One region of the Streptomyces sp. WAC07094 genome, then DNA from elsewhere that is predicted to be linked to it. Evidence: riboswitches for the same ligand, from Rfam matches in the RefSeq annotation. Region 1 holds a riboswitch; each other region holds the start of a gene.

Region 1 (9,468 bases):
GGTGGTCATGGGGAATCTCCTTCGCAGCCGGGGGTGCCTTCGTGCAGGGCAGGTGCTGTCGGGCCGACGGGCGACTTCAGCCGGCCAGTTCGCCGAGGAGGCGCCAGGTGCGTTTGCGGTCGTCTTCTCCCGCGATGTCGGTGCCCGAGAACACGACCTCGGTGGCGCCGGCGTCGCGGTAACGGCGTACCTCGGCCCCGACGGTCCTCTCGTCGCCGATCACCGCCAGGTCGGCGGCCCGCCGACCGCCGGAGAGTTCGATGACCCGCGCGTAGGACGGGATCTGTTCGTAGAAGGCGAGGTTCTCGGTGGCCTTGGCCCGCACCGCGTCGACGTCGTCGGTGACCACACCGGGCACCAGGGCCACGATCCTGGGCGCGGGGCGGCCGGCGGCCTCGGCCGCGGCGATCAGGGCGGGCACGATGTGCTCCGCCAGGGCGCGCGGTCCCGCCAGGTAGGGCAGGATCCCGTCCGCCAGCTCCCCGCTGACCCGCAGCGCTTGCGGCCCCATCGCGGCGACCAGCAGGGGGACACCGCTCCCGGCACCCGGTACCCGCGCCGGGACCGGGGTGGTCGCGGTGAGCAGCTCACCGTGGAAATCGGCCGTACCGGTCTGGGTCAACTGCCGCAGGGCGGTGAGGAATTCGCGCAGCCGGGCGACGGGCCGCTCGAAGGGCAGGCCGAAGCCGGTCTCCGTCAGCAGTTTCGTGCCCAGGGCCAGACCGAGGTGGTAGCGGCCGTGGGTCGCGGCCTGGGCGGTCTGGGCCTGGCTGGAGACCAGCAGCGGGTGGCGGCCGAAGACGGGGATCGCCGAGGTGCCGACCTGCAGTGTGGGCACTTCCCGCCCGACGATCGCCGCGAGCTGGGGCGAGTCCGCGCCGAAGGTCTGCCCGAACCAGGCCGACGTAAGACCGAACTGCGCTGCCTCCTGGGCCAGTTCTACGGTGGCGTCGACCTGGTTCGGCGCGTCGGATGCGTTGAGCGCTACTCCAACAGTCATGTCAGTCACAACGGGCGCCGGTCGAACCGGCATTCCGGTCCGTGTGTGACAGCTTCTTGTCAGTCATGTGTACTGCGTCCTGAGTGGAAGGGCGTCCCGGCGCTCAGCCCGCCTGCTGTTCGGTCCTGTGCGGAGCGGTGCGTGAGGGGTTCGCGCGGGCCGAGGTTCTCGCGCAGGGTGCCCGGCAGTTGGGCATTGCGGCAACCGAAGGCATCAACGTCCTGGTGGACACCGTGGGCGGCAAGCAACTGACAGCGCCACTCACAGCGGCGCGCCGCGGCGCCCGATCAGCGCTCGTCGGCGCGCTGTCCGGCCAGTCCACCTGGTGGACCCGGCGTTGACATCTGTTCGGGCCGTTGTCTTAATTACGGCTCAGAACGGTCATGAGTGTCAGCGACAAGCCCTGGCTTGCTGACCGGCAACCCTCGCACCGCGGTGGGGTGCCCCAGGTGACGACCGGACCGGATGACGTTTCGGTAAGCGCGAGGCCCACAGGGCCGGAACAGTGACGGTGACGCCATGTATGCAGCTCCCAGGACGGCGATGTGCCGCCTGCAGGGCTGCGTACCGTCGTACGCGAACCTGCTCGTCGCTGATCGCGCCGTCGATCTGCTCCGCGTGAACAGCGCACTGTGTACCGCACCGGGCCGCGCCCGCTGTCGGGGCTGACACCGCCCCGCAGCCCCCGCACTTCCTGACGAACACCGCACCCGCGGTGTGCCTTTGCCCTCCCCGGTATCTCGCCGCCGTGCGCGCCGCTGCAAGCCGCCGTGCTTCCGGGGTGTTCCCACCCAGCCGGAGCCCACCATGAGTGAACCCCCTGGCGCCACCGTCACCCTCACCGAGCAACCGACCGCCGGCGAGCCGTCAAAACTACTCACCGCTCAGCGGGTTCTTCCGCTGCGGCGGCCAGGCCGCTGGATCGCCACCGCGGTCGTGCTGGTCCTGGTCGCCCAGTTCGTGCACGGACTGATCACCAACCCCTTCTACCAGTGGGACCGCTGGAGCTACTGGTTCCTGCGCCCCACCATCCTCGACGGCCTGCTGATCACCCTCGAAGTCACCGCCTACAGTGCGGTGCTGGGTCTTGTCGGCGGCATCGTGCTCGCACTGGGCCGGCTCTCGAAGAACCCGGTGCTGCGCGCGGTCAGCTGGACCTACGTCTGGGCGCTGCGCTCCATCCCGCTCATCGTGGTGCTGATCTTCCTCTACAACTTCAGCGCCCTGTACAAGACGTTGAGCGTCGGCATCCCCTTCGGCCCGGCCTTCTTCTCCTTCGACGAGTCCAGACTCGCCACCGACATGGTCGTCGCGGTCATCGGGCTCAGCCTCAACGAGGCCGCCTACGCGGCCGAGGTGGTACGCGGCGGCATCCTCTCCGTCGACCAGGGCCAGCACGAGGCGGCCGCGGCGCTCGGCCTGCCCAAGGGCTACCAGTTCAGGAAGATCGTCTTTCCGCAGGCGCTGCGCTCGATCATCCCGAGCTATGTCAACCAGCTCATCGGCCTGATCAAGGGCACCTCGCTGGTCTTCTACGTCTCCCTGCTCGACCTGTTCGGCTCCGCGCAGACCATGGGCTCCACCTACCCCGGCGACATCGTGCCGCTGCTGCTGGTCGTCACCGTCTGGTACCTGATCCTGACCAGCGTCGTCTCCGTCGTCCAGTTCTACGTCGAGCGGCACTACGCCCGCGGTGCCACCCGCAGCCTGCCGCCGACCCCGCTGCAGAGGCTCCGCACCGGTCTCACCGACCTGCGGGCCCGTATCCGCCGGGAGGCCGCCCTATGACCGCCAAGACGCTCGACGCCCTGACGGACGTCGAAGCCGCCACCGTCGAGGTCCACGACGTGCACAAGTGGTACGGCACCCACCGGGTACTGGACGGCGTCGACCTGAGGGTCCGCCCCGGCGAGGTCACCGTCATCCTGGGCCCCTCCGGCTCCGGCAAGTCCACCCTGCTGCGGGTCATCAACCACCTGGAGAAGCCAGAGATCGGCCACGTCAGCATCAACGGCGAGCTGATCGGCGTGAGGCGGCAGGGCGAGCGGCTGAAGGAACTGAGCGAGCGGGCCATCCTCACCCAGCGCAGCCGCATCGGCTTCGTCTTCCAGAACTTCAACCTCTTCCCGCACCTGACCGTCCTGGACAATGTGGCCGCCGCCCCGGTCGCCACCGGGAAGCTCGGCAAGCCCGAGGCCCGGGAACTCGCCCGGGAACTCCTTGGCCGGGTCGGCCTCGCCGACAGGACCGGCGCCTACCCGCGCCAGCTCTCCGGCGGCCAACAGCAGCGCGTCGCCATCGCCCGCGCCCTCGCCCTGCGCCCCGGCGTCATCCTCTTCGACGAGCCCACCTCCGCCCTGGACCCGGAACTGGTCGGTGAAGTACTCGCTGTCATCAAGGACCTGGCGTCCAGCGGCACGACCCTCGTCATCGTCACCCATGAGATCGGCTTCGCCCGCGAGATCGCCGACCGGGTCGTCTTCATCGACGGCGGCCGGATCGTCGAGCAGGGCCCGCCCTCCGAGGTCCTCGACAAGCCCCGGCACGAGCGGACCAGGGACTTCCTCAGCAAGGTCCTCTGACCCGCCGCCGCACCCCTCGACTTCCCCCCACGCCCGCCCCTCATCACTTCCAGCGACAAGGAACGGCCATGTCTGCCCACTTCACCCGACGCAGCCTGATACGCGGCATCACCGCGGCGATTGCCGTCGCCACCCTCGCCACCGGGCTCGCCGCCTGCGGTGGCGACAGCGACGCCGCCACCACGACGAGCGACAGCGCCGGCACGGTCACCGTCGGCCGGCTGTCCAACGGCGCCGCCAAGGAGACCACCCTGAAGGTCTCCGAGGTCAAGTCCATCAGCGACCAGCTGCCCGACGCGATCAAGAAGAGCGGCAAGCTGGTGATCGGGTCCGGCACCCTGCCCTCCGGCTCCCCACCGCTGGGCTATGTGGGCAGCGACCAGAAGACCCTCACCGGCTCCGAGGTGGACCTGGCCCGGCTGGTCGCGACCGTCCTGGGCCTGGAGCCCGAGGTCAAGCGGTTCACCTGGGAGAACCTCTTCGTCGGCATCGACAGCGGCAAGGTCGATGTCGGCTTCTCGAACATCACCGACACCGAGGAACGCAAGCGGAAGTACGAGTTCGCCTCCTACCGCAAGGACGACCTCGCCTTCGAGACGCTCAAGTCCTCGAAGTTCGCCTTCGACGGCGACTACACAACCCTCGCGGGCAAGACCGTCTCGGTCGGCGCGGGCACCAACCAGGAGCGGATCCTGCTGGAGTGGCAGAAGAAGCTCCACAGCGAGGGCAAGAAGCTCACCATCAAGTACTTCCAGGACAACAACAGCCTTTACCTGGCCCTGAACAGCGGCAAGATCGACGCCTACCTGGGCCCCAGCCCCAACCTCTCCTACCACGTCACGCAGACCGCGAGCACCCCCAACGCGACCAGGATCGCGGGCCAGTACTCCGGCGCCGGCGCGAGCCTCCAAGGGCTGATCGCGGCCACCGCGAAGAAGGACAGCGGCCTGGCCAAGCCGCTCGCCGACGCCATCAACCACCTGATCGAGAACGGGCAGTACGCCAAGTGGCTCGCCGCCTGGAACCTCTCCAGCGATGCCGTCACCGAGTCCGAGGTCAACCCGCCGGGACTGCCCCTCGACAACTCCTGACCACCGCGTGCTTGGGGCCCCACCACCACCCCGGTGGAGCCCCCGGGCACGCGCGACACCCCGAGCCGAGCCGCACCCCGGAGACCGCCACACCATGTCCGTCACCACCCTCGACGCCCGCTCCTCGCACATCCTGGACAACCCCGCCTGGGCCGCGCTCACCGGCCCCCACGCCCACTTCGCCGAACGAATCGGCCACGCCGCCCGCTACCACCAGGACGTGGCCCCCTTCTACGCCGTCCCCGACGAGGACGACCCGCGCGCCTGGACCGACCTCGCCACGCTCGTCGGTCCCGGCGGCACCGCCTCGGTACGGGGCGTCACCCAGGCACCGCAGGGCTGGGAGGTCGTACGCACCGGACACGGCGTCCAGCTCGTGGACACCTTTCTGCGTGCCGAACCCGACGCCGACGCCGTACGGCTCGGTCCCGACGACGTGCCCGAGATCCTCGACCTGGTCGCCCGCACCGAGCCGGGCCCCTATCTGCCCCGCACCGTCGAGTTGGGCACCTACCTCGGCATCCGCCACCGCGGCCGGCTGATCGCCCTGGCCGGCGAGCGGCTGCACCCGCCCGGCTGGACGGAGATCAGCGCCGTGTGCACCGACCCCGGGCACCGTGGCCGGGGCCTGGCCACCCGTCTGGTCCGCGCGGTCGCCGCCGGCATCAAGGAGCGCGGCGAACGCGGCTTCCTGCACGCCGCGGCCAGCAACGCGAACGCGATCCGGCTGTATGAGTCGATCGGCTTCACCCTGCGCCGCCGTACCGTGTTCTCGCTCGTCCGGCACACCGGCGCCGCAGCTCTGGAAGAAACGGCATAGCCGTGCCGTTGTCCTTGTCGAAGGCGAATGCTCGGACCGTTCGGACGGAGGCGCGACACATGACACGTGTACTGCGCGCCGTCCGCCTCCACTCCCGGCCCCACATCGACCTGCAGCGCGTGGCCGGCGCCCTGTGTAGCTCCTGACCCGTTTCCTCATCCGCCGTGCGCCCCGTTCCCGCGGGCCGGCGATCTCGTACGGACCTCCAGGAAGGCACCCTCGTGTCCTCAACTCCCCCTCCTTTGCACCTCGCCGTCGCCCTCGAGGGCACCGGCTGGCACCCCGCATCCTGGCGCGACCAAGCGGCCCGCCCCCGCGACCTGTTCACCGCCGGACACTGGGCGGACCTCGTCGCCGAGGCCGAGCGTGGCCTGCTCGACTTCGTCACCTTCGAGGACGGCCTGGGCCTGCAGTCCTCGCACTACGGCGAGCTGGACGGCCGCACCGACCAGGTCCGCGGCCGTCTGGACGCCGTACTGACCGCCTCCCGGATCGCGCCTTTGACCCGGCACATCGGCCTGGTGCCGACCGTGATCGCCACCCACACCGAGCCGTTCCACATCTCCAAGGCGATCGCCACCCTCGACTATGTCAGCACCGGCCGCGCGGGCCTGCGGGTGCAGATCAGCGCTCGGCCGCACGAGGCCGCCCACTTCGGCCGCCGCACGTTCGCGCCGATCAGCCTGGAGGAGCTCAAGACCGCGGCCGGACAGGAACGGCTCACCGACCTCTTCGACGAGGCCGCCGACTACGTCGAGGTCGTGCGCCGCCTCTGGGACAGCTGGGAGGACGACGCGGAGATCCGGGACGTGGTGAGCGGCCGCTTCGTCGATCGCGACAAGCTGCACTACATCGATTTCGAGGGCAAGCGCTTCAGCGTCAAGGGCCCCTCCATCACCCCGCGCCCGCCGCAGGGCCAGCCGCTGGTCACCGCCCTCGCCCACCAGACCGTCCCGTACCGGCTGGTGGCCCGCCAGGCCGACGTCGGCTACGTCACCCCGCACGACGCCGAGCAGGCCCGCGCGATCGTCGCCGAGATCCGCGCCGAGCAGGAAGCGGCCGGTCGGGCCGGTGAACTCCTGCACGTCTTCGGTGACCTTGTGGTCTTCCTGGACGACGAGCAGGCCGCCGCACAGGACCGCCGCGCCCGCCTCGACGCCCTCGCGGGAAAGCCGTACACCAGCGACGCCCGCATCTTCACCGGTACGCCCGCTCAACTCGCGGACTTTCTGCAGGAGTTGGCGGCGCAAGGGCTGAGCGGCTTCCGGCTGCGGCCCGCGGTCGCCGGGCACGACCTGCCGGCCATCACCCGGGGGCTGGTGCCCGAGCTCCAGCGCCGGGGCGCCTTCCGCACCGCTTACGAGGCCGACACCCTGCGCGGCCTGCTGGGCCTGCCCCGCCCCGCCAACCGCTATGCCGCCACCGCCTGAGCCGGAGGGACGCAACCCACCATGAACAAGCCGCTGAAGCAGATCCACCTGGCCGCGCACTTCCCCGGCGTCAACAACACCACCGTGTGGAGCGACCCGAAGGCCGGCAGCCACATCGAGTTCAGCTCCTTCGTCCACTTCGCGCAGACCGCCGAACGCGCCAAGTTCGACTTCCTCTTCCTCGCCGAGGGCCTGCGCCTGCGCGAACAGGGCGGCAAAATATACGACTTGGATGTCGTCGGCCGCCCCGACACCTTCACCGTCCTCGCCGCCCTGGCCGCCGTCACCGAGCACCTGGGCCTGACCGGCACCATCAACTCCACCTTCAACGAGCCCTACGAGGTGGCCCGCCAGTTCGCCAGCCTCGACCACCTCTCCGGCGGCCGTTCCGCCTGGAACGTCGTCACCTCCTGGGACGCTTTCACCGGCGAGAACTTCCGCCGCGGCGGCTTTTTGCCGCAGGAGGATCGCTACTCCCGCGCCAAGGAGTTCCTGGCCACCGCGAACGAGCTCTTCGACTCCTGGCACGGCGACGAAATCGTCGCCGACAACGCCACGGGTGTCTTCCTGCGGGACGCGAAGGCGGGCTCCTTCGTCCACGCGGGGCAGCACTTCGACATCCACGGGCAGTTCGACGTGCCGCGCTCCCCGCAGGGCCGCCCCGTCATATTCCAGGCCGGCGACTCCGAGGAGGGCCGCGAGTTCGCCGCGTCGAGCGCCGACGCCATCTTCAGCCGGTACGCCTCCCTCAAGGAGGGCCAGGCGTTCTACACGGACGTCAAAAACCGCCTCGCCAAGTACGGCCGCTCCCACCGTGATCTGCTGATCCTGCCCGCCGCCACCTTCGTGCTCGCTGACACCGATGCGCAGGCGGAGGAACTGGCCAAGGAGGTACGCCGGCAGCAGGTCAGCGGTGCCACGGCCCTCAAGCACCTGGAATTCGTCTGGAACCGTGACCTGTCGGCGTACGACCCGGAAGGACCGCTGCCCGACATCGACCCGGACGTCAGCGACAACCACATCTCCAAGGGCCGCGCCCAGGTGCGCATGTACCGCGACCCGCTGGCCACCGCGCGCGAATGGCGGGAGCTGGCCGCCGCGAACAACTGGTCCATCCGGGACCTGGTCATCAACACCGGCAACCGGCAGACTTTCGTCGGCTCCCCGGCCACCGTCGCCCGCACCATCAACGACTTCGTCCAGGCCGATGTGTCCGACGGCTTCATTCTCGTCCCGCACATCACCCCTGGCGGACTCGACCCCTTCGCCGACAAGGTCGTACCGCTGCTGCAGGAGCAGGGAGTCTTCCGCACCGACTACGAGGGCACGACCCTGCGCGACCACCTCGGCCTCGCGCACCCCGACGACGCCCCAGGAGAGCGGGTGGCGTCGTGAAGTTCATCGCGATCACCCTGATCGTGCACCGGCCGGACCCGCTCACCGGGGTACAGAAGCCGACGCACGACCGCTTTGGCGAGGTGCTCGACAACGCCCTGCTGGCCGAGGAGTTGGGCTTCGACGGCTTCGGCGTGGGGGAGCGACACGAGCGGCCGTTCATCTCCTCGTCCCCGACCGTCGTGCTGAGCCATGTGGCCGCCCTGACGAAGCGGATCCGCCTGTTCACGGCCGTCACCACGCTCAGCCTGCTGGACCCGGTCCGGGCATACGAGGACTACGCCACCCTCGACCACCTGTCCAACGGCCGCCTCGACTTGATCATCGGCAAGGGCAACGGCGCCGCCCAGCGCGAGCTGTTCCACGTCACGCCCGAGGACCAGTGGGACCGCAACGCCGAGAGCTACGAGGTCTTCCGGCAGATCTGGCGCCAGGACAAGGTCACCGCCGAAACCCGCTTCCGTCCCCCGCTGACCGACGCCGAGGTGTGGCCACGGCCGTACCAGCGGCCGATCCGGGTCTGGCACGGCAGCGCCACCAGCAAGGAGTCGGTCGACCTGGCGGCCCGCTACGGCGACCCGCTGTTCTCGGCGAACGTCACCCACCCCATCGAGCCGTACGCCGAGTTGATCGGCCACTACCGCGAGCGCTGGGAGCACTACGGGCACGACCCGGCGCAGATCGCCGTCGGCGCCGGCACCGCGGGCATCTACGTCGCCCCCACCTCGCAGGAGGCGCTGGCCGCGTACCGGCCGATCTTCGAGTCCAACCTGGCCTTCTTCAAGAAGGCCGGCCTGCCGGTCGTCTTCGAGACCTTGGAGGACTTCGTCGAACGCAGCTCCGCTCTGGTCGGCAGCCCGCAACAGGTCCTCGACAAGGTGCACCGCTACCACGAACAGTTCGGCCACACCGTGCTCCATCTGCAGGCCGACGCGGGCGGGCTGCCGCAGTCCCAGCACCGCGCCTCCCTGGAGTTGTTCCAGTCCAAGGTCGCCCCCGTGCTGCGCCGCGAGATTCCCGACCCGCCGTTCGTATGGGGACCCGTGCTTGCGGCGTCACCGCTCACCCAGGAGTCCGCCCATGTCTGATGTTGCCCTCGGCGTTCTCGACCTGGTCCCGATCCCGTCCGGGTCGACGGCAGCCGATGCCC
Region 2 (9,468 bases), on a different contig from region 1:
CCCCGGAAAGACGAACAACAACGTCGTCGGCATGCCGCTGATGCCGGTCTACATGGCCAAGGCCGGAGGCTTCTTCTTCCTGGTCTTCGGTGTCATCGCGGCCGTCGCGGCGATCGCACAGATCAACCCGATCTGGGCCATCGGCCCCTACCGTCCGGACCAGGTGTCCACCGGCGCCCAGCCCGACTGGTACATGGGCTTCTCCGAGGGCCTGATCCGTGTGATGCCGGGCTGGGAGGTCAACTTCTGGGGTCACACGCTCGTCCTGGGCGTGTTCATCCCGCTGGTGATCTTCCCGCTGGTCCTCGTCGCGATCGCGGTGTACCCGTTCATCGAGGCCTGGGTCACCGGCGACCGGCGTGAGCACCACATCCTGGACCGCCCGCGCAACGCCCCGACGCGTACCGCCTTCGGCGCCGCGTGGATCTCCTGGTACTTCGTGCTGCTCGTCGGTGGTGGAAACGACCTCTGGGCGACGCACTTCCATCTGTCGATCAACGCGATCACCTGGTTCGTCCGCATCGCCTTCTTCGTGGTGCCGGTGCTCGTGTTCATCGCGGCCAAGCGGATCTGCCTGGGCCTCCAGCGCCGCGACCGCGACAAGGTGCTGCACGGCCGCGAGTCGGGCATCATCAAGCGGCTGCCGCACGGTGAGTTCATCGAGGTGCACGAGCCGCTCAGCCAGGAGCAGCTGCACACGCTCACCTCGCACGAGCAGTACCAGCCGGCCGAGATCGGCCCGACGGTCGACGAGAACGGTGTCGAGCGGAAGATCAAGGGTTCGGAGAAGCTGCGCTCCAAGCTGAGCGGCGCCTACTACGGGGACGCCAACCAGATCCCCAAGCCCACGGTCGAGGAGTACAAGGAGATCACGAGCGGCCACGGCCACCACTGATCGCTGCGGCGCGCCACGCCACGGTCGAAGGGCCCCGTCCAGTCATGGACGGGGCCCTTCGCCGTGTCCCGGGCTGGATAGGGTGGAGCTGTTCGACACCCGAGCCCCATGTCGGGGCCACCACCCAGGAGCGGCTTATGAGCGCTGTGAACCCCGCCGGAGGCGACACCGCGGCGGTCCGTTCCTGGCCCCAGGTACTGAACGGCCTGCTCGAGGGCCGTGACCAGAGCGCCGACGACACGGCCTGGGCGATGGACCGCATCATGCGGGGCGAGGCGACCGACGCCCAGATCGCCGGCTTCGCCGTGGCACTGCGGGCCAAGGGCGAGACGGTCGCGGAGATCACCGGGCTCGTCCGGGCGATGTACGAGCACGCGAACGTCATCGAGGTACCGGGGTCGACGGTCGACATCGTCGGTACGGGCGGTGACGGCGCGAAGACCGTGAACATCTCCACGATGTCGTCGATCGTGGTGGCCGGCGCCGGCGCCAAGGTCGTCAAGCACGGCAACCGGGCCGCGTCCTCCGCGTCCGGTGCCTCGGACGTGCTGGAGAAGCTCGGCGTCAATCTGGAGCTGCCGGTGCACCGGGTGGCCGAGGTGGCCGAGGTGGCCGGGATCACGTTCTGCTTCGCGGTCAAGTTCCACCCGGCGCTGCGGCACGTGGCCGCGGCACGCGGACAGCTGGGCATCCGTACGACGTTCAACGTCCTGGGCCCGCTGACGAACCCGGCGAAGGTGAAGGCGCAGGCGGTCGGGGTCGCGGACCCGCGGATGGCGCCCATCGTCGCCGGGGTCCTCGCGGAGCGCGGCAACTCCTCCCTGGTGTTCCGGGGCGACGACGGGCTGGACGAGCTGACGACGACGTCGACGTCCCGGGTGTGGGTGGTCCGCGACGGCAAGGTCACCGAGGAGGCCTTCGACCCGCGGGACGTCGGTATCGAGCTGGTGCCGGTGGAGGCGCTGCGGGGCGCCGACGCCTCCTACAACGCCGAGGTCGCACGGCGGCTGCTCGACGGTGAGACGGGCCCGGTGCGTGACGCCGTGCTGCTGAACTCCGCCGCGGCCCTCGTGGCGCTGGAGCAGGCCGAGGGCCCCCTGGTGGACCGGATCCGGGCCGGCATGGACAGGGCGGCGGAGTCGATCGACTCGGGAGCGGCCAAGAGCGTCCTGGACCGCTGGGTGGCCGCGAGCCACGCCTAGCACCACCGCTCCGGGCGGGCCGCGGTCTCTTCTGCCGCGGTCCGCCCGAGCCGTCTCCGGGCCCTGCCGTGGTGCACACCGGTCGCCGTAGGGGACCGTCCCCTCCTGAGCGCCTCCCGTGACCCTCGGTGCGTCCCGGTATCCGGACAGAAGTTGCAGCCGATCGATCACCCCTCTAATGTCCTGCGCAGGTCATGAGCGACAGCCATTCGGCCCCGGCCGGCTGTCCGGCAACCCTCCGTCCGTGGCGGGGTGCCCCGGGTGAGGACCAGGCCGCAGGCAGCGAGGTCTGCGGCAAGCGCGGACCCCCTCGCGTCACCAGGGGTCCTGGTCGTTCGAGGGAGCCTTCCGTGAGCAAGCGAATGCGCTAGGGCCGCAGAGCCCCGCCTCCGCATCCCCTTTCACCCCTTCGTGTGCCGTCGACCCCTTCACGCGCCGTCATGCGCACCGTCCGGCACGGCGAATCCACCTGTCCTCACGGGAGTTCACCCATGTCCGTCTCCACCATCGCATCCGACCGGTCCGTTTGTTCCCCGCTGCCCGTTCTCGGACGGGATGTGACCGTCCCGCTCGTCACCGGCGGCGAAGTCACCTACGCCGCGCTCGACTACGCGGCCAGCGCCCCGGCGCTCCAGCGGGTCTGGGACGACGTGGCGGCCTACGCCCCGTACTACGGCAGTGTCCACCGCGGTGCCGGATACCTCTCGCAGCTCTCCACCGACCTGTTCGAGAACGCCCGCGGGACGGTCGCGGAGTTCCTCGACTGCCGGGAGGACGACCAGGTCGTCTTCACCCGGTCCACCACCGATTCGCTGAACCTCCTGGCCTCCGTGGTCCCGGCCGGCTGCGAGGTCTTCGTCTTCGAGACCGAGCACCACGCCTCGCTGCTGCCGTGGCGGGACGCGCAGGTGACCTACCTCGACGCCCCGAGCACTCCGCGGCAGGCCGTCGAGACCCTGGAGCGCGCCCTGGCGCACCGCGACCCCTCCCGGGCCTCGGGCCCGGCACTGGTCTGCGTCACCGGCGCGTCCAACGTCACCGGTGAGCTGTGGCCGGTGCGCGAGCTCGCGGCGACCGCGCATGCGCACGGTGCCCGTATCGTGCTGGACGCCGCCCAGCTGGCCCCGCACCACCCGGTGTCGGTCCGCGACCTCGACGTCGACTGGGTCGCCTTCTCCGGGCACAAGCTGTACGCGCCCTTCGGCGCGGGAGTCCTGGCCGGCCGCGCCGACTGGCTGCGCGATGCCGAGCCGTATCTCGCGGGCGGCGGTGCCAGCCGCAAGGTCACCCGGCGCACCGACGGGGGAGTGGACGTCGAGTGGCACGAGAGCGCCGCGCGGCACGAGGCGGGCTCGCCCAACGTCATCGGCGCCTACGCCATCGCCTCCGCCTGCAAGGCCCTCACCGAGGCCGGCTTCGACACGCTGGTGGCCCGCGAGCGGCACCTGATCCGCACCGTCGGGGAAGGGCTCGCCGAGGTACCCGAGGTGAAGGTGCTGTCCCTCTTCGGTGACGACTCGCCGCGCGTCGGTGTCATCTCCTTCGTCGTCGAGGGCTGGAACAGCTCCCACTTCGCCGCCGCGCTCTCCGCGGAGTACGGCATCGGCGTCCGCGACGGCCTGTTCTGCGCCCACCCGCTGGTGCGCACCCTGCTGGGCAGCGACCCGCAGACCCAGGGCGAGTGCGGCGCTCCCGAGGCCGCGCCCGGCGAGAAGTCCCTCAACGCGATCCGCGTCAGCTTCGGCGCGGGCACGCCCGACGAGCACGTCGAGCGGTTCGTCCGCGCGGTGAAGGAGCTCGTCAGCGAGGGTGCGAAGTGGAACTACCGTACAGAGGGCGGTCGTTGCGTGCCGACGGTGTGATGCACCGAGCCCCGCCCGCTCAGGGGAGGGGCGAGCCGCGCAGGCCGTGGGCGGCGCCGGGGCGGCGCACACACCGAGGGCGAACGGCCGTGAGCGGCCGAGGAGTTCGTGACGGGTCCCGCCCCGCGCGACGCGGTGGTGCGGCCGGGACCCGGCGGACCCCGTGTCCGTCGACGGGCACCGATACCCGCGCCTTCTGCCGGCGCCGGCCGTGGCGCGCGGTGACCGCCGGGGGTGCTGCTCGCCGTGCGCGGAGGTGCCGCCGGCCGGAGGGAGACCTCCCCTGCCGTGACCGGGCGGGCTTCGGACGTCGTCCGGCAGTGCGGGGGAGGCCCGGTGGACGCCGCGGAGGTGTGGCGCCGCCTCGTGGAAGACCCCTGCCGGCGATTTCCCCCGCCTGGCGGGAGCGGGCCGGCGCCTCGCATCCGGTTCCCCGGGCGGGGACGGCGGGGTCACGGGCGGGTCGGCGGGGGCCGTGTCCACTTGGCCGCCGTCAAGGGCGTCACCGCTTCGGACGTACCGGTCTAGTTGTCGAGCCCGATCGCGAACGCGGCCTCCAGGTCGTGCTGGGAGTACGTGCGGAAGGCGACATGCGTGTCGGTGGCCAGTACGCCCTGGATCTTGCTGATCCGGCCGGGGATGACGTCCGCCAGGTCGTCGTGGGCCTTCACCCGGACCATGGCGATCAGGTCGTAGGTGCCGGTGACGGAGAAGACCTCGCTGACACAGTCCAGCGCGGCGATCGACTCGGCGATCTCGGGGATCCGGTCCACGCTGGTCTTGATGAGGACGATCGCGGTGATCACGGCTGGTGTTCTCCCTCGGGGGCCTGGGCTGGGGGTTTCACCCTACTCGTACGGCCGTAGCGCACCCATGCGTAGCCGAAGCCCAGCGTGAAGCCGACCAGGTGGGCCAGATAGGCGACCCCCGGCCCCTGCTCGGCACGGCCCGCCGCCATCCACTGAAGGCTCGCCCAGAAGGGCAGCACGACCCAGGCCGGGAAACGCAGCGGCAGGAAGAGCAGGAACGGGAAGAGACTGGTCACCCTGGCCTTGGGGAACAGGAACAGAAAGGCACCGAGGACCGCGGAGATGGCCCCGGAGGCCCCGACCAGCGTCTGTGCCGACTCGGCGTTGGCCGCCGCGTACCCGAGCAGCGCCAGGTATCCGCAGCCCAGGTAGAACAGGGCGAATTCCAGGTGGCCCATCCGCTCCTCGGCCATCGCCCCGAAAACATAGAGGAACAGCATGTTGCCCAGCAGATGCACCCAGCTGCCGTGTACGAACAGCGCCGTCGCGGGGGTGAGCGCCGCGCGTGGTGCCCCGCTGAACAGTTCCACGGGCACCACCCCCCAACGGGCGAAATAGGATCGCTGGGCGGCCAGCAGTCCGTCCCCGGTGCCGTAGGCCGGATTCAGTCCCGCGGCCGGCCCGATCAAGAAGATCAGACAGCACAGGACGATCAGCCCGTACGTCACCGGCGCCGACTGCGCCCGCAGCGCTCCGGCGGCCGCCCTCCTCCAGGTGCTGATCATGGGACAGAGCATGGCGCAACCGGACCGATCCATGCAGAGTGCCTCGCCGCAGGGACGGACGGGCGGCGAGTACCCGCCAGGCCGTAGGGTTACGAGCCACACGCTCCAGGGAAACTGGCGCATCACGGAGACTGGAAGAAGGAAGAGCGGCCACGATGACGGTTCCCCTCCCGACCGAGACGACCCGCTGGCGCTGCACCCTGTGCGGAAACCTCACGCGGTTCGACGTCACCCGCTCGTCGAAGGTCGTCGAGTATGTGCACCTCGATCTCGCCGGGGAGCCGAAGGTCGAGGAGCGCGAGGTGGTCAGTGAGACCATCGAATCGGTGCGTTGCCGCTGGTGCAACGCCCTGGACCAGGTGGAGCTCGTGGACAGGCCGGGCGCCGGCTCCTGAGGGAGGCGGTCCCGCACGGACAGTGGGGTGACGGATGGTGGAGACCATAGGCGGGGAGCCGGCCGACGGCGCCGCTGAGGTGCTCGACCGGCCGCTGCCCGACGGCGTGCGCCGCCGTGTTGTGCAGATCGTGTCGGAGAGCTTCGGCGGTCTGACCCTCGGCGAACTGCCCGTGCAGCTGCGACAGTATGCCCGGTTCACCCCGAACCGCCGGGCGAAGTTCGCCGGCAACGCCATGGCGTCGGCCCTGGAGACCGATGCGGTGTTCCGCCAGCGCATCGGGGAGAAGCTCAGGGAGACACAACCGGAACTCGCCGGCGCCCTCGACTCCGGTTCGCCGCCGCCCGCCGCCGACCCGCTCGACGTGGCGGCCGCGGCCTATGTACTGCGCCCGGCAGGCTGGGTGAAGCTCGTCACCGCCGCCGGCGAGGAGGCCCAGCGGGCGGACGCCGAGCGCGCGGACGAGGAGAGCCGGGCCGAGCTGGAGCGGCTGCGGGCGGAGTTGACGGCCGCCCGGGCCCAGACCCGCACCGAGACGGAGCGGCTGCGCGCGGAGGTCGACTCCTCGCGCAAGGAAGCCGAATCGCTTCACCGCAAGTTGCGCTCGGCCCTCAGTGACGTCAAGCGCGGCGAGGCGGCCCTGCGCAAGATCCGGGTCGAGATGGACTCCGTACGCGCTGAGGGGCAGGCGCAGTTGTCCGCCGCCGACAGCGAGGCCCGGCGGCTCAGGGCGCGGCTCGGTGAGGCGGAGGCCGCCCTGGAGGCAGCCCGCAGAGCGGCGCGCGAGGGCCGCAGTGTCGAGGACATGCGGGTCCGGCTGCTGCTCGACACGGTGTTGGACGCCGCCCAAGGGCTGCGGCGGGAACTGGCGCTGCCGCCGGTGTCCGTACGGCCCGCCGAGACGGTGGACGCGGTCGAACCGGGACGAATGACCCCGAAGGACATCGCCGCCCGTGCGCTGTCCGAGAACGATCCCGCGATCCTCGACCAGTTGCTCGCGCTGCCTCAGGCGCATCTGGTCGTCGACGGCTACAACGTCACCAAGACCGGCTATCCGCAGATGCCGCTGGAGAAGCAGCGGCTCAGGCTCCTCGGGCAGCTCTCCCAGCTGGCCGCGCAGACCGGCGCCGAGGTGACGTGCGTCTTCGACGGGGCGGAACTGGCCGCCCCCGTGCTGCTCGCGCCGCCGCGCGGGGTGCGGGTGCTGTTCTCCAAACCCGACGTGACCGCCGACGAGTTGATCCGCCAGCTGGTGCGCGCGGAACCCCCGGGCCGACCGGTCATCGTCGCCTCGACCGACCGAGAGGTGGCCGACGGGGTCGCGAGGGCGGGAGCGCGCCCGGTCGCGTCGATCATGTTGCTCAAGCGACTTTCCAGGGCGTAACGGGCAATTGGGCGCAGCCTGGCCGCTTGCGCCGAACATCCCATGGGTAACCAACGCACCAAGCGCAACATCCGTGCGGCTTGCCCGAATTGAGGGGATCCCCACGCAACGTAGTGTCAAGGCCAAATCACTGCACGTGAGTTCCGTGCAAAGAATGCATTGCGTGACCGAGATTTTCCCGCTCGGGATTTGAACTGATCACAGAGAGGTCACTAGGGTCGGGCTTCGAACCTCCGTCCGGGCGATCACTCACAAGGGGTGGTTGGCGGCGGAGGGGCCCGCCCACCGGCGTGTCGGTAGGCGGCTGAAGGAAGAAGGAGCTCGCCTCCGTGGCGTCCCACCGTCGACCCAAGCAGCCGAGCCGCGCACGTGTGACCGTGCTCACCACCGCGGCGGCCGCAGCCGTTGTCCTCAGCGCCCAGGCCGCCAACGCCGCCCCCAGCGCCAAGCCGAGCAAGGACGAGGTCAAGTCCAAGGTCGACAAGCTCTACGAAGAGGCGGAGAAGGCCACCGAGGCCTACGACGGGGCCAAGGAGAAGCAGGACAAGCTGGAGAAGGACATCTCCACCCTGCAGGACAAGGTCGCCCGGGGTCAGGACGAGCTCAACCAGCTGCGCGACGGCATCGGCACGATGGCCAGCGCTCAGTACCGCAGCGGCAGCATCGACCCGTCCATCCAGCTCTTCCTGTCCGCGGACCCGGACGACTACCTGGACAAGGCGTCGACGCTGGACCAGCTCAGCGGCCAGCAGGTCGAGGCGCTGAAGAAGATCCAGGAGAAGCAGCGCGAGCTCGCCCAGGAGCGGCAGGAAGCCACCGACAAGCTCAAGGACCTGGCCTCCACCCGCACCGAACTCGGCAAGAAGAAGAAGGAAGTCCAGGGCAAGCTCGCCGACGCCCAGAAGCTGCTCAACAGCCTCACCGCGCAGGAGCGCGCGGCCCTCCAGGCCGACCAGGCCCGGGCCAGCCGCGACAGCATGCGCAACGCCCTCAGCGGCTCCACCGCCTCGGCCTCCGGCCGGGCCGGAGCGGCCTTCGCCGCCGCGCAGAGCGTGATCGGCTCGCCCTATGTCTACGGCGCCTCCGGTCCGTCCTCCTTCGACTGCTCCGGCCTGACCTCCTGGGCCTACGCCCAGGCCGGCGTCTCCATACCGCGGACCTCCCAGGCGCAGGCCAACGCCGGCACCCGTATCTACAGCCAGAGCGACCTCCGGGTCGGCGACCTGGTCCTCTTCTACGGCGACCTGCACCACATCGGCCTCTACGCGGGCAACGGCCAGGTGCTGCACGCCCCGCACACCGGTGCCTCGGTTCGCTACGAGTCGATCGGCAACATGCCGTTCCAGTTCGGCGTCCGGATCTGACCGCCTTCGCGGGCGGTCCACACCCGCCCGAACGAGGGAATTCCAGCGGCTCCCGCTGACCCTGTGCCCCGCCTATGACCTGCGTCAGGGCGGGGTTTCGCATGGTGTGTGCACATCGCGCCCTTTGTTCCAGGCGTGATCGCCCGGCTACTGTCTGCCGCGTTTCCCCCGCCGAGGGGCGGGGGTCGTCAGCGGAAGGGAGTGCGACCGGACGTGGGGTCCCATCGCCGCCTTGCACCATCCGGCCTCGGCCGGGGACGTGGCGCCACAGCCGCCGTCGTGTCCGCCGCCGCGGCTGCCGCGGCCCTCGGTGCCGTACCGGCGCACGCCGCGCCTCGCGATCACCGGGCCACCGTGGACCGGCTCTACCTGGAGGCCGAACAGGCCACGGAGGCGTACAACGCGGCCGGGGAGCACGCCGGTTCGCTGCGCCGGCAGGTCGGCCGGGCCCAGGACCGGATCGCCCGCCAGCAGGATCGCGTCAACGCCATGAGGGACGCGCTCGGCACCCTCGCAGGGGCCCAGTACCGCTCCGGCGGCCTCGCCTCCTCCCTGGAGCTGCTGTTCTCCGACAACCCCGCCGACTACCTCGAGAAGGCGGCGGCACTGGACCGGATCGGCGCCCGCCAGTCCGGGCAGCTGAGGGAACTGCGCGGCGCCCTGCGGGAACTGGCCGAGGAGCGCACGGTGGTGGCGGACGAGCTCGTCGCGCTGGAGAAGACCCGCAAGGCCGTAGCCCGGCACAAGAAGGACGTGGAGCGCAAGCTCGCCGCGGCGCAGCGCATGCTCAACTCCCTGCCGCCGGCGGAGCGGGCGGCCTACGAGCGGGTGT
Region 3 (9,468 bases), on a different contig from region 1:
ACGGCCTCGGCCGGAGGTTCCCTGCCCCACCCGGTCCGCGGCCTCACCGACCCGGTCCTTCTTTTTTGTCACTCTCACCTTCAGAGTGCTAACGCCAATGATTAGCACTCGCCCCGTCCGAGTGCAAGGCGCGGCCCCGTGAAGCAGGCCCCTGCGCCCCGGCGCGCCGCCGGACAGACCGAGGGGCTCGCACCCCAACGGGATGCGAGCCCCTCGACACGTCGATCAGTTCAGTCGTCGGCGCGTGCTTCAGCCGGCCAGTCGGACCATGTCCGCCTGCGGCCCCTTCTGACCCTGCGAGATCTCGAACTCGACCCGCTGGCCCTCTTCGAGGGTGCGGTAGCCGTCCATCTGAATCGCGCTGTAGTGGACGAAAACATCCGCACCACCGTCGACCGCGATGAAGCCGTACCCCTTCTCCGCGTTGAACCACTTGACGGTGCCCTGAGCCATGCCTAACTCCCCTATTACTGGCCCTTGCACAGATCCACACTTCGCGGATCCGGGTCAGACCTCACCCCCCAACGGTTGGGGGCGTGCGCCGGAACGCGTCGACCGCGGCTGAATGTATCTGTCCAACTGCCGTCTGCAACAGGTCAATCGGACGAGAATTCAGGGCATGACCGGTCGGGAATGTACGAAGAATTCGTCCGAATTCAGGGCAAGTCGGGCCCCGTAAAAGGAATGAATGGCGCAAAAGCCCTGCGCACTTTGGCTACTTCTTATCGGGTGCGCGGCAGCGACCGGAGGTGCCCGACGGAGAGAGCGGGAACACGTTCCCCAACTGTACCTCGCTCAACCATGCAGAATTGCCCCCTCCGCTTGTCTCACGGAGAGGGCAATTCGATGAACTCTCGGTGACGTGCATTACCGAGGGTAACGATCACGCGGCTGAACGACCGTCAGCCACCCGCCACGGCCGGGATGATGGAGACGCCGGCGCCGTCCGGCGTCGCCGTCTCAAGACCCTGCTCGAAGCGGACGTCGTCGTCGTTGACGTAGACGTTGACGAAGCGGCGCAGCTTGCCCTGGTCGTCCAGGACCCGGGCGGCGATGCCGACGTGGTTCTTCTCCAGGTCGGCGATGACCTCCGCCAGGGTCCCGCCCTCGGCGGTCACCTCGGCTCGGCCGGCGGTGTAGGTGCGCAGGATGGTGGGGATGCGGACGTTGACGCTCATGGGGTGTGACCTCCGGTCGGGGTGCGGCTGGCGGGGACGGACTCTCAACCGAGCCCGGCCTCGCGGAAGGAGTCGAGGTTCGGGCGGATCGTGGCGGTGAGCCCGGTTCCGGCCACGGCGTCCAACGTCTTGAGGCCGTCACCGGTGTTGAGGACGACCGTCGTCTTCGCCGGGTCGAGGACGCCGTTCTCGATGAGCTTGCGCGTCACGCCGACGGTCACGCCGCCCGCCGTCTCGGCGAAGATGCCCTCGGTGCGTGCGAGCAGCTTGATGGCGTCGACGATCTCCGCGTCGGTCACGTCCTCCACGGCGCCGCCCGTGCGGCGGGCGATGTCCAGGACGTACGGGCCGTCCGCCGGGTTGCCGATCGCGAGCGACTTGGCGATGGTGTCCGGCTTCTGCGGCCGTACGACGTCGGTGCCCGCCTTGAACGCCACCGACACCGGCGAGCACCCCTCCGCCTGCGCACCGAAGATCTTGTAGGGCCGGTCCTCGACGAGCCCGAGCTTGATCAGCTCCTGCAGACCCTTGTCGATCTTCGTCAGCTGCGAGCCGGAGGCGATCGGGACCACGATCTGGTCGGGCAGTCGCCAGCCCAGCTGCTCGGCGATCTCGTACGCCAGCGTCTTGGAGCCCTCCGCGTAGTACGGGCGGAGGTTGACGTTGACGAAGCCCCAGCCCTCGCCCGCCGGGTCCCCGATCAGCTCGGAGCAGAAGCGGTTCACGTCGTCGTAGTTGCCCTCGATGCCGACGAGGTCGCCGCCGTAGATCGCGGCCATGACGATCTTGCCCTGCTCCAGGTCGTGCGGGATGAAGACGCAGGAGCGGAAGCCGGCACGGGCCGCCGCGGCGCCGACCGCGCCCGCGAGGTTGCCGGTCGAGGAGCAGGAGAGCGTGGTGAAGCCGAAGGCGCGCGCCGCCTCCAGCGCCTGGGCGACCACGCGGTCCTTGAAGGAGTGCGTGGGGTTGCCGGAGTCGTCCTTCACATACAACCCGCCGGTGACGCCCAACTCGCGCGCCAGGTTGTCGGCCCGGACGAGCTTGGTCCAGCCCGGGTTGAGGTTCGGCTTGTCGGCGACGTCCGCCGGGACCGGCAGCAGCGGCGCATAGCGCCAGATGTTCGCGGGACCCGCCTCGATCCGCTTGCGCAATTCCTCGGTGTCGTAACCCGAGAAGTCGTACGCGATCTCCAGCGGGCCGAAACACTCCTCGCAGGCGAAGACCGGGCCGAGCGGCACCCGGTGGCCGCACTCGCGGCAGGACAGCGCCGCTGCGGGGCCGAGATTCACAGAGTCGGTGCTGCTTGCAACTGTCTGCACAGCCATGTCAGGCGAGGCCCTTTCTCCTCATCTTCCTCACGACGCATCTCGCCGTAAGACGGAATTGGCACCTTCCCGAGCCGGGAGCCTCGCGCAGTGATCAACACTGATCTACGAGACCGGCTGGAGGGTTGCCGGGGCTTCATCGGGCCGTGTCCCTCTGCCCCTCTGGATGAGCTGTATGCGGTTGTTTTACCGGTTATGAACCGCGGTGACCCCCGACATGCGTTGGTCACCGGCGTTGTTCAAGACTGTAACCGAAGGCCAGGACAGTTGAGAGAGTCGTCCGAAGCGCGAGATGGACACCCACCCGCACCGACGGGAACACATCACTCGAAGATCTCTACTGCCACTACCGCCGTACGAACGTGAGGAGCCGCAGACTGTGCTGGAAGAAGTCGAGCGCTGGCTGAGCACCCGCTCCTGGTCCGTCACCGAGCGCCCGCTCCACCGGATCCTGGCCGCGAAACGCGCCTCGGGCTCGACGGTCAGTGTCGTGCTGCCCGCGCTGAACGAGGAGGAGACGGTCGGCGACATCGTCACCGCCATCCGCCGCGACCTCGTGCTGCGGGTTCCGCTCGTCGACGAGATCGTCGTCGTCGACTCGGGCTCCACCGACCGCACCTCCGAGGTCGCCGCCACGGCCGGAGCGAAGGTGGTGCACCGCGACACGATCCTGCCGCGCATCCCGGCCGTGCCCGGCAAGGGCGAGGTCCTGTGGCGCTCCCTGCTCGTCACCCGCGGGGACATCGTCTGCTTCATCGACGCCGACCTCAGGGAGTTCTCGTCCGACTTCGTATCGGGGATCGTGGGCCCGCTGCTCACCGATCCGGGCGTGGACCTGGTGAAGGCGATGTACGACCGTCCGCTGGGCGGCGCGGCGGGCCAGGGAGGGCGTGTCACCGAACTGATGGCCCGCCCGCTGCTCAACATGCACTGGCCGCAGCTCGCCGGCTTCGTGCAGCCGCTCGGCGGCGAGTACGCGGCCCGGCGCTCGCTGCTGGAGCGGCTGCCGTTCCCGGTCGGGTACGGGGTGGAGCTCGGCATCCTGGTGGACGCCCTGCACCTGGTGGGGCTCGACGCCCTCGCCCAGGTCGACGTGGGCGTGCGCAAGCACCGCCACCAGGACGGCCAGGCGCTCGGCCGAATGGCCGCCTCGATCTACCGCACGGCGCAGCTGCGCCTGGCCCGCGGCCATCTGATCCGCCCGGCCCTCATCCAGTTCGAGCGGGGCGACGGCGGTTTCGAGCCGCGCACGTATCAGGTGGACACGGAGGAGCGGCCGCCGATGGCGGAGATCGAGGAGTACGCGGAACACAAGGCGGCCTGAGGATCTCGGCCCGGCGGCGACGGTCCGCGACCGCGGCGGGACCCGTTGTATACGGCTCCGCATACGGCCGACGGGAACGTTTGAGCGTTTTGAGCTCGGGCTAGGTTTCGAGGCATGGCTTCCACGCATGCGGCATCCGTACTCGTCGCCTCCAACCGCGGCCCGGTCTCGTACGCGCTGGACGAGTCCGGCGGGCTCACCGCCAAGCGCGGCGGGGGCGGGCTGGTCTCCGGGCTCTCGGCCATCGGCCCGGACACGGACGCGGTCTGGGTCTGCTCCGCCCTGGGTGCCGGTGACCGGGAGGCCGTGCGGCGGACCGGCGGCGCGCTCGACACGGCCGACACCGGCGGCCGGCGGGTGCGGATGCTGGACATCGACCCGCAGGTGCACGCGGACGCCTACAACGGCATCGCCAACTCGGTGCTGTGGTTCGTGCACCACATGCTCTACCAGACGCCGCTGGAGCCGGCCTTCGGAGCGGAGTTCCGGCGCCAGTGGGCGGCATACGAGGCCTACAACCGCGCGTTCGCCGAGGCGCTGGCGCAGGAGGCGGGCGAGGGTGCGGCGGTGCTGATCCAGGACTACCACCTCACCCTGGCCCCGCGGATGCTCCGCGGTCTGCGGCCCGATCTGCGGATCGGCCACTTCTCGCACACGCCGTGGGCGCCGCCGGAGTACTTCCGTCTGCTGCCCGACGACATCGCGGCGCAGGTGCTCGGTGGGATCCTCGGCGCGGACCGGGCGGCGTTCCTCACGCAGCGCTGGGCGGACGCGTTCACGGACTGCTGTCACACGGTCCTCGGTCCCGGCATTCCCTCCGGCACCCGCATCGGCGTCCACGGCCTGGGCGCGGACGCCGACTTCCTGCGGCAGCGGGCCCACCGGCCGGACGTGGACGAGCGGATGGCGGCGCTGCGCAAGCAGATCGGCTCGGCCCCCGACGGCAGCCCGCGCAGGACGATCGTGCGGGTGGACCGCACCGAGCTGTCCAAGAACATCGTGCGCGGACTGCTGGCCTACCAGGAGCTGCTGGAATCGCGTCCGGAGTGGCGCGAACGGGTCGTCCACATCGCCTTCGCGTACCCCTCCCGCCAGGACCTGGCCGTCTACCGCGACTACACCGCAGAGGTCCAGCGGGTGGCCACGGAGATCAACTCACGCTACGGCACGCCGGACTGGACCCCCGTCGAACTGCATGTGAAGGACGACTTCGCGCGCTCGCTGGCCGCCTACCGGCTGGCGGACGTGGCGCTGGTGAACCCCATCAGGGACGGCATGAACCTGGTCGCCAAGGAGGTCCCGGTGGTCTCCGACGAGGGCTGTGCGCTGGTGCTGTCCCGGGAGGCCGGGGCGTTCGAGGAGCTGTCCGAGGACGCGGTGGCCGTGAACCCGTACGACATCGGGGGCATGGCGGCCGCGCTGCACGAGGCGCTGTCGATGGGGGCGGGGGAGCGCGCCGAGCGGACGAAGCGGCTCGCCGCGCAGGCCACGGCACTTCCGCCGGCCCGGTGGTTCCTTGATCAGCTGGCCGCGCTGGAGAAGTGACGGGGCCGCCACCGGCCGGGCCCGTTCACGCGAGCCCGTGTGCCAGTGCCCTCACGAGCCGTACGACCCCCGGCGGCCCGTCGACCACCAGGTCCGCCCGTTCCGCCAGTTCGGTGACCTCGTCGCTGCCGCTGCACACCAGCAGGCCGGGGACGCCGTCGGAGCGGAGCTTGTCGACCGCGGCGAAGGCGGAGAGGTCGCCGAGGTCGTCGCCCGCGTACATGACCGCGCCGGCGCCGATCTCACGGACGTACTCCAGCAGTGCCACTCCCTTGTCCATGCCCGGCGGGCGCAGTTCCAGGACGAACCTGCCGGGTTCGACGATCAGTCCGTGGCGGGCGGCGAGACCGGCCAGGGGATCGCGGAGGGCCTCGAACGCGGCCTGCGGATCCCCGGCGCGACGGGTGTGCACGGCGACGGCACGCCCCTTCTCCTCGATCCACGTCCCCTCACGGGGTCCGATCGCCTCGAGGAGCGCGGGGAGTTCGGCACGGGCGGCGGCGACGCCGGGGTGGGGGGCCGGAGCCTCGACGGTGCCGGTGCGGGCGTCCCAGCGTTCGGCGCCGTAGTGGCCGAGGACCACGAGGTGTTCGAGTCCGGGCACCTCCGCGAAGCCGCCGTAGCGGACGGCCACGTCGACGGGGCGGCCGGTGACGACCGCGACGGCGGCCACCCGCGGGGCGATGGCCGCGAGGGCGGGCACCGCGTCCGGGTGGGCGCGGGCCTGGTCGGGGTCGGGGACGATCGGCGCGAGCGTCCCGTCGAAGTCGAAGGCGAGGACGGCCCGCCCGGGCCGGGTGAGGATCGCGTCGAGTCCGTCCCGCCCGGCCGGTGTGGCGGGCGTCGGCAAGGAGTCCGTGTGGCTGCCCATGGGACGACCCTATCCACGCGGGCCCGGCCTCACTCCTGGCGCGCCGCCCCGCGCGTCCCGCTCAGCGCTCGGCGCGGCGGGACTCGCGGACGCGGCGGAGCCGGTTGACGGTGACCGGGGCGTGCGCGAGGGCTCTGGGGTCGTCGAGGAGGGCGTTGAGCAGCTGGTAGTACCGGACGGGGGCCAGACCGAGTTGCTCACGGATGACGCGCTCCTTGGCCCCCGGCCCCGTGAAACTGCGCCCTTCCAGCGCGAGGATGGCCTTGTCCAGGGCAGTGAGGTCGTCCATGGGGGAACCGTAGCCGGAAGGGCCGACACCGCTCCGTCAGCCGGCGGAACCGTCCGCGGTCACGGCCTCCCGCTGCAGCGCGCCCAGGACCGCCGCCGGGCTGCCCTCCGGACCGACGGCCTTGCCCACCTGCTGCTTGATGTCGGCGCTGACGGCCGCCCAGGACGTCTTGCCCACAGGGTAGAGCTCGGAGCTCGGCAGCTCCTCGAGGAAGGGCGCCAGGTCCGCGTCCCGGGGCGACGCCGACATCGCCTCCTGCGCGGAGTTGGTCACCGGCAGCAGGTCGTACTCGCGCGAGAACGCAAGGACGTTCTTCTCGCTGTACACATAGTCGAGGAAGTCGCGGATCCGGTCCTGGTGGCCGTTCTGCCTGAACGCCGTCATCCAGTCCGCCACGCCCATCGTGGACTTCGCCCGGCCGTCGACGCCGGGCATCGGCACCACGCCGAACTTCACACCCTCGGCCGCCGCAGCCTTCATCAGGGAGGGGTGGCCGTTCAGCATGCCGACCTCGCCGCGGGTGAAGGCGGCGAAGGCGTCGGCACGGTTCAGCTTCGCCGGCTCCACGGGCCCCGTCAGCCCCTTGTCGACCAGTTCGTCCTTCAGCCAGGTGAAGGTCGCCACGTTCTGGGTGGAGTCGAAGTTGTAGGAGCCGAAACCGTCCAGATAGCCGTCGCCGCCGCTCAGCAGCCACTGCATGGTCTCCGCCTGGGCCTCCTCCGGCCCCAGCGGCAGGGCGTAGGGGAACTTCACCCCCTTGGCCTTCAGCGCCCGCGCGTCCGCCGCCAGTTCGCTCCAGGTCGTCGGCGCGGTGATGCCGGCCTGCGCGAACAGCGTCCTGTTGTAGAACAGAAGCCGGGTGGACGCCGCGAACGGCAGGCCGTACTGGACCCGGTTCACCTTTCCCGCGTCGCTCAGCTCCGAGGCGAAGTCCGCCTGGACCGGGATCGAGAGCACATCCTCGGCCTGGTACAGCTTTCCGGCCGCCGCGTAGTCCGCGTACGCCCCGATCTGCGCCATGTCGGGCGCGTGACCCGCCGCGACCATCTCCTTGACCTTGCGGTCCACGTCGTTCCACGAGTAGACGCTCACGTCGACCTTGGTCCCCGGGTGCTGTGCCTCGAAGCCCCGGACCAGACCGTCCCAGTACTTCTTGGAGCTGTCCGCCGACGACCGCCCGTAGTCCGCGGCCACCAGCCGCAGCGTCACGTCATCGGAGCCGGCCGGCCCTCCGCAGCCGGCCAGAGCCCCTGTCACACCCATCGCGGACACTCCCGCGATCAGTCCCTTTCGCCATGTCGGCCTGCATGTCCTGCCCCGCTGCACTGCTCTTGACCAACCTTGCTGTCTCGCCATGTGGAATACCGACATAAGGTCTACACCATGTAAGTGGACTAGACCTCTTACGGGTCCAGGAGCCACACTGTCTCCGTGAGACATGTCATCGCGCTCGACGTGGGCGGTACCGGGATGAAGGCCGCCCTGGTAGGGGCCGCGGGTGAGCTGCTCCACCAGGCACGCCGCGCGACCGGCCGGGAGCGCGGGCCTGAGGCCGTGGTGGAGTCGATCCTCGACTTCGCCGCCGAGCTGAGCGCGCACGGCGAGCGTCACTTCGGCGTGCCCGCCGCCGCGGCCGGCGTCGCCGTGCCGGGGATCGTCGACGCCGAGCGCGGTGTCGCCGCCTACTCGGCGAACCTCGGCTGGCGTGACGTACCCCTGCGCGACCTGCTCAGCCGCCGGCTCGACGGCGCGCCCGTCGCCCTCGGCCACGACGTGCGCACCGGCGGTCTCGCCGAGGGCCGTGTCGGCGCCGGCAAGGGAGCGGACCGCTTCCTGTTCGTGCCGCTCGGCACCGGCATAGCGGGCGCCATCGGCATCGGCGGCCGCGTCGAGGCCGGCGCACACGGCTTCGCCGGAGAGATCGGCCATGTCGTCGTACGGCCCGGCGGGGCCCCGTGCCCGTGCGGTCAGCGCGGCTGCCTGGAGCGGTACGCGTCCGCGGCGGCCGTGAGTGAGGCCTGGGCCGCGGCCTCCGGACAGCCGGAGGCGGACGCGGCGGACTGCGCGAAGGCCGTCGCATCCGGGGAGCCGAACGCCGTTCGAGTGTGGCAGGAGGCCGTGGACGCGCTCGCGGACGGTCTGGTCACCGCGCTCACCCTGCTGGACCCGCGCACCCTGATCATCGGCGGCGGGCTCGCCGAGGCGGGGGAAACCTTGTTCACACCGCTGCGGGACGCCGTCCGGCGGCGGCTCACCTTCCAGAAGCTGCCGTCGATCGTCCCCGCCGCGCTGGGGGACACCGCCGGATGCCTGGGCGCGGGACTCCTCGCCTGGGATCTCCTCGAATCCACCGACCCTTCGGAGGTAACCACCTGATGGCCACTAGCAAGGTTCTCGCCGGTGCCCGGGTGGTGCTGCCCACCGGGATCGTGGACGACGGCCTCGTCGCCGTGGAGGGCTCACGGATCGCCGCGGAGGGCGCTGCGCACGCGCAGACCGTGGACGTGCGGGGGCACTGGCTGGTCCCCGGCTTCGTCGACATCCACAACCACGGCGGCGGCGGGGCGTCCTTCTCGGGCACGGCGGACGAGGCCCTGACGGCCGTGCGCACGCACCGGCTGCACGGCACCACCACCGTCGTCGCCTCGACCGTCACCGACGACATGGACTTCCTCGTCGGGCAGGCCGGGCTGCTGTCCGAACTCGCCGAGCAGGGGGACATCGCCGGCATCCACTTCGAGGGGCCGTTCATCTCCCCCTGCCGCAAGGGAGCGCACTCCGAGGAACTGCTGCGCGACCCGGATCCGGCGGAGGTCCGCAAACTGGTCGACGCCGCCCGCGGCCACGCGAAAATGGTCACGCTCGCCACCGAACTGCCCGGCGGCCTCGACTCCGTAAGGCTGCTCGCCGAACACGGCGTGATCGCGGCGATCGGG

What was found. A riboswitch is a leader RNA that binds a small molecule or an ion and turns the genes downstream of it on or off. The one in region 1 is predicted to bind S-adenosylmethionine.
Region 2: another riboswitch for S-adenosylmethionine. It lies ahead of RCR19_RS26900 (aminotransferase class V-fold PLP-dependent enzyme); the one in region 1 lies ahead of RCR19_RS42130 (amino acid ABC transporter permease).
Region 3: another riboswitch for S-adenosylmethionine. It lies ahead of thrC (threonine synthase); the one in region 1 lies ahead of RCR19_RS42130 (amino acid ABC transporter permease).

What each region holds. Positions count from the first base shown of each region.
Region 1 is NZ_JAVMJZ010000004.1:51,120-60,587, forward strand. It holds gene RCR19_RS42115 (DUF1684 domain-containing protein) at 1-9, opposite strand, end outside; gene RCR19_RS42120 (LLM class F420-dependent oxidoreductase) at 77-1,000, opposite strand; partial or broken gene RCR19_RS42125 (NADP-dependent oxidoreductase) at 1,180-1,317, shown strand; SAM riboswitch class IV at 1,380-1,489, shown strand; gene RCR19_RS42130 (amino acid ABC transporter permease) at 1,808-2,788, shown strand; gene RCR19_RS42135 (amino acid ABC transporter ATP-binding protein) at 2,785-3,582, shown strand; gene RCR19_RS42140 (transporter substrate-binding domain-containing protein) at 3,651-4,673, shown strand; gene RCR19_RS42145 (GNAT family N-acetyltransferase) at 4,768-5,493, shown strand; gene RCR19_RS42150 (putative leader peptide) at 5,553-5,639, shown strand; gene RCR19_RS42155 (LLM class flavin-dependent oxidoreductase) at 5,715-6,923, shown strand; gene RCR19_RS42160 (NtaA/DmoA family FMN-dependent monooxygenase) at 6,945-8,318, shown strand; gene RCR19_RS42165 (LLM class flavin-dependent oxidoreductase) at 8,315-9,406, shown strand; gene RCR19_RS42170 (LLM class flavin-dependent oxidoreductase) at 9,399-9,468, shown strand, end outside.
Region 2 is NZ_JAVMJZ010000001.1:6,080,967-6,090,434, forward strand. It holds gene RCR19_RS26890 (cytochrome bc complex cytochrome b subunit) at 1-895, shown strand, start outside; gene trpD (anthranilate phosphoribosyltransferase) at 1,033-2,097, shown strand; SAM riboswitch class IV at 2,288-2,404, shown strand; gene RCR19_RS26900 (aminotransferase class V-fold PLP-dependent enzyme) at 2,589-3,959, shown strand; gene RCR19_RS26905 (Lrp/AsnC ligand binding domain-containing protein) at 4,484-4,765, opposite strand; gene RCR19_RS26910 (rhomboid family intramembrane serine protease) at 4,762-5,493, opposite strand; gene RCR19_RS26915 (hypothetical protein) at 5,649-5,888, shown strand; gene RCR19_RS26920 (NYN domain-containing protein) at 5,923-7,272, shown strand; gene RCR19_RS26925 (C40 family peptidase) at 7,602-8,636, shown strand; gene RCR19_RS26930 (NlpC/P60 family protein) at 8,850-9,468, shown strand, end outside.
Region 3 is NZ_JAVMJZ010000001.1:4,594,853-4,604,320, reverse strand. It holds gene RCR19_RS20375 (cold-shock protein) at 250-453, opposite strand; gene RCR19_RS20370 (MoaD/ThiS family protein) at 903-1,178, opposite strand; gene thrC (threonine synthase) at 1,223-2,503, opposite strand; SAM riboswitch class I at 2,522-2,676, opposite strand; gene RCR19_RS20360 (glucosyl-3-phosphoglycerate synthase) at 2,883-3,827, shown strand; gene RCR19_RS20355 (trehalose-6-phosphate synthase) at 3,942-5,372, shown strand; gene otsB (trehalose-phosphatase) at 5,398-6,243, opposite strand; gene RCR19_RS20345 (DUF3263 domain-containing protein) at 6,305-6,532, opposite strand; gene RCR19_RS20340 (extracellular solute-binding protein) at 6,569-7,795, opposite strand; gene RCR19_RS20335 (ROK family protein) at 7,964-8,908, shown strand; gene nagA (N-acetylglucosamine-6-phosphate deacetylase) at 8,908-9,468, shown strand, end outside.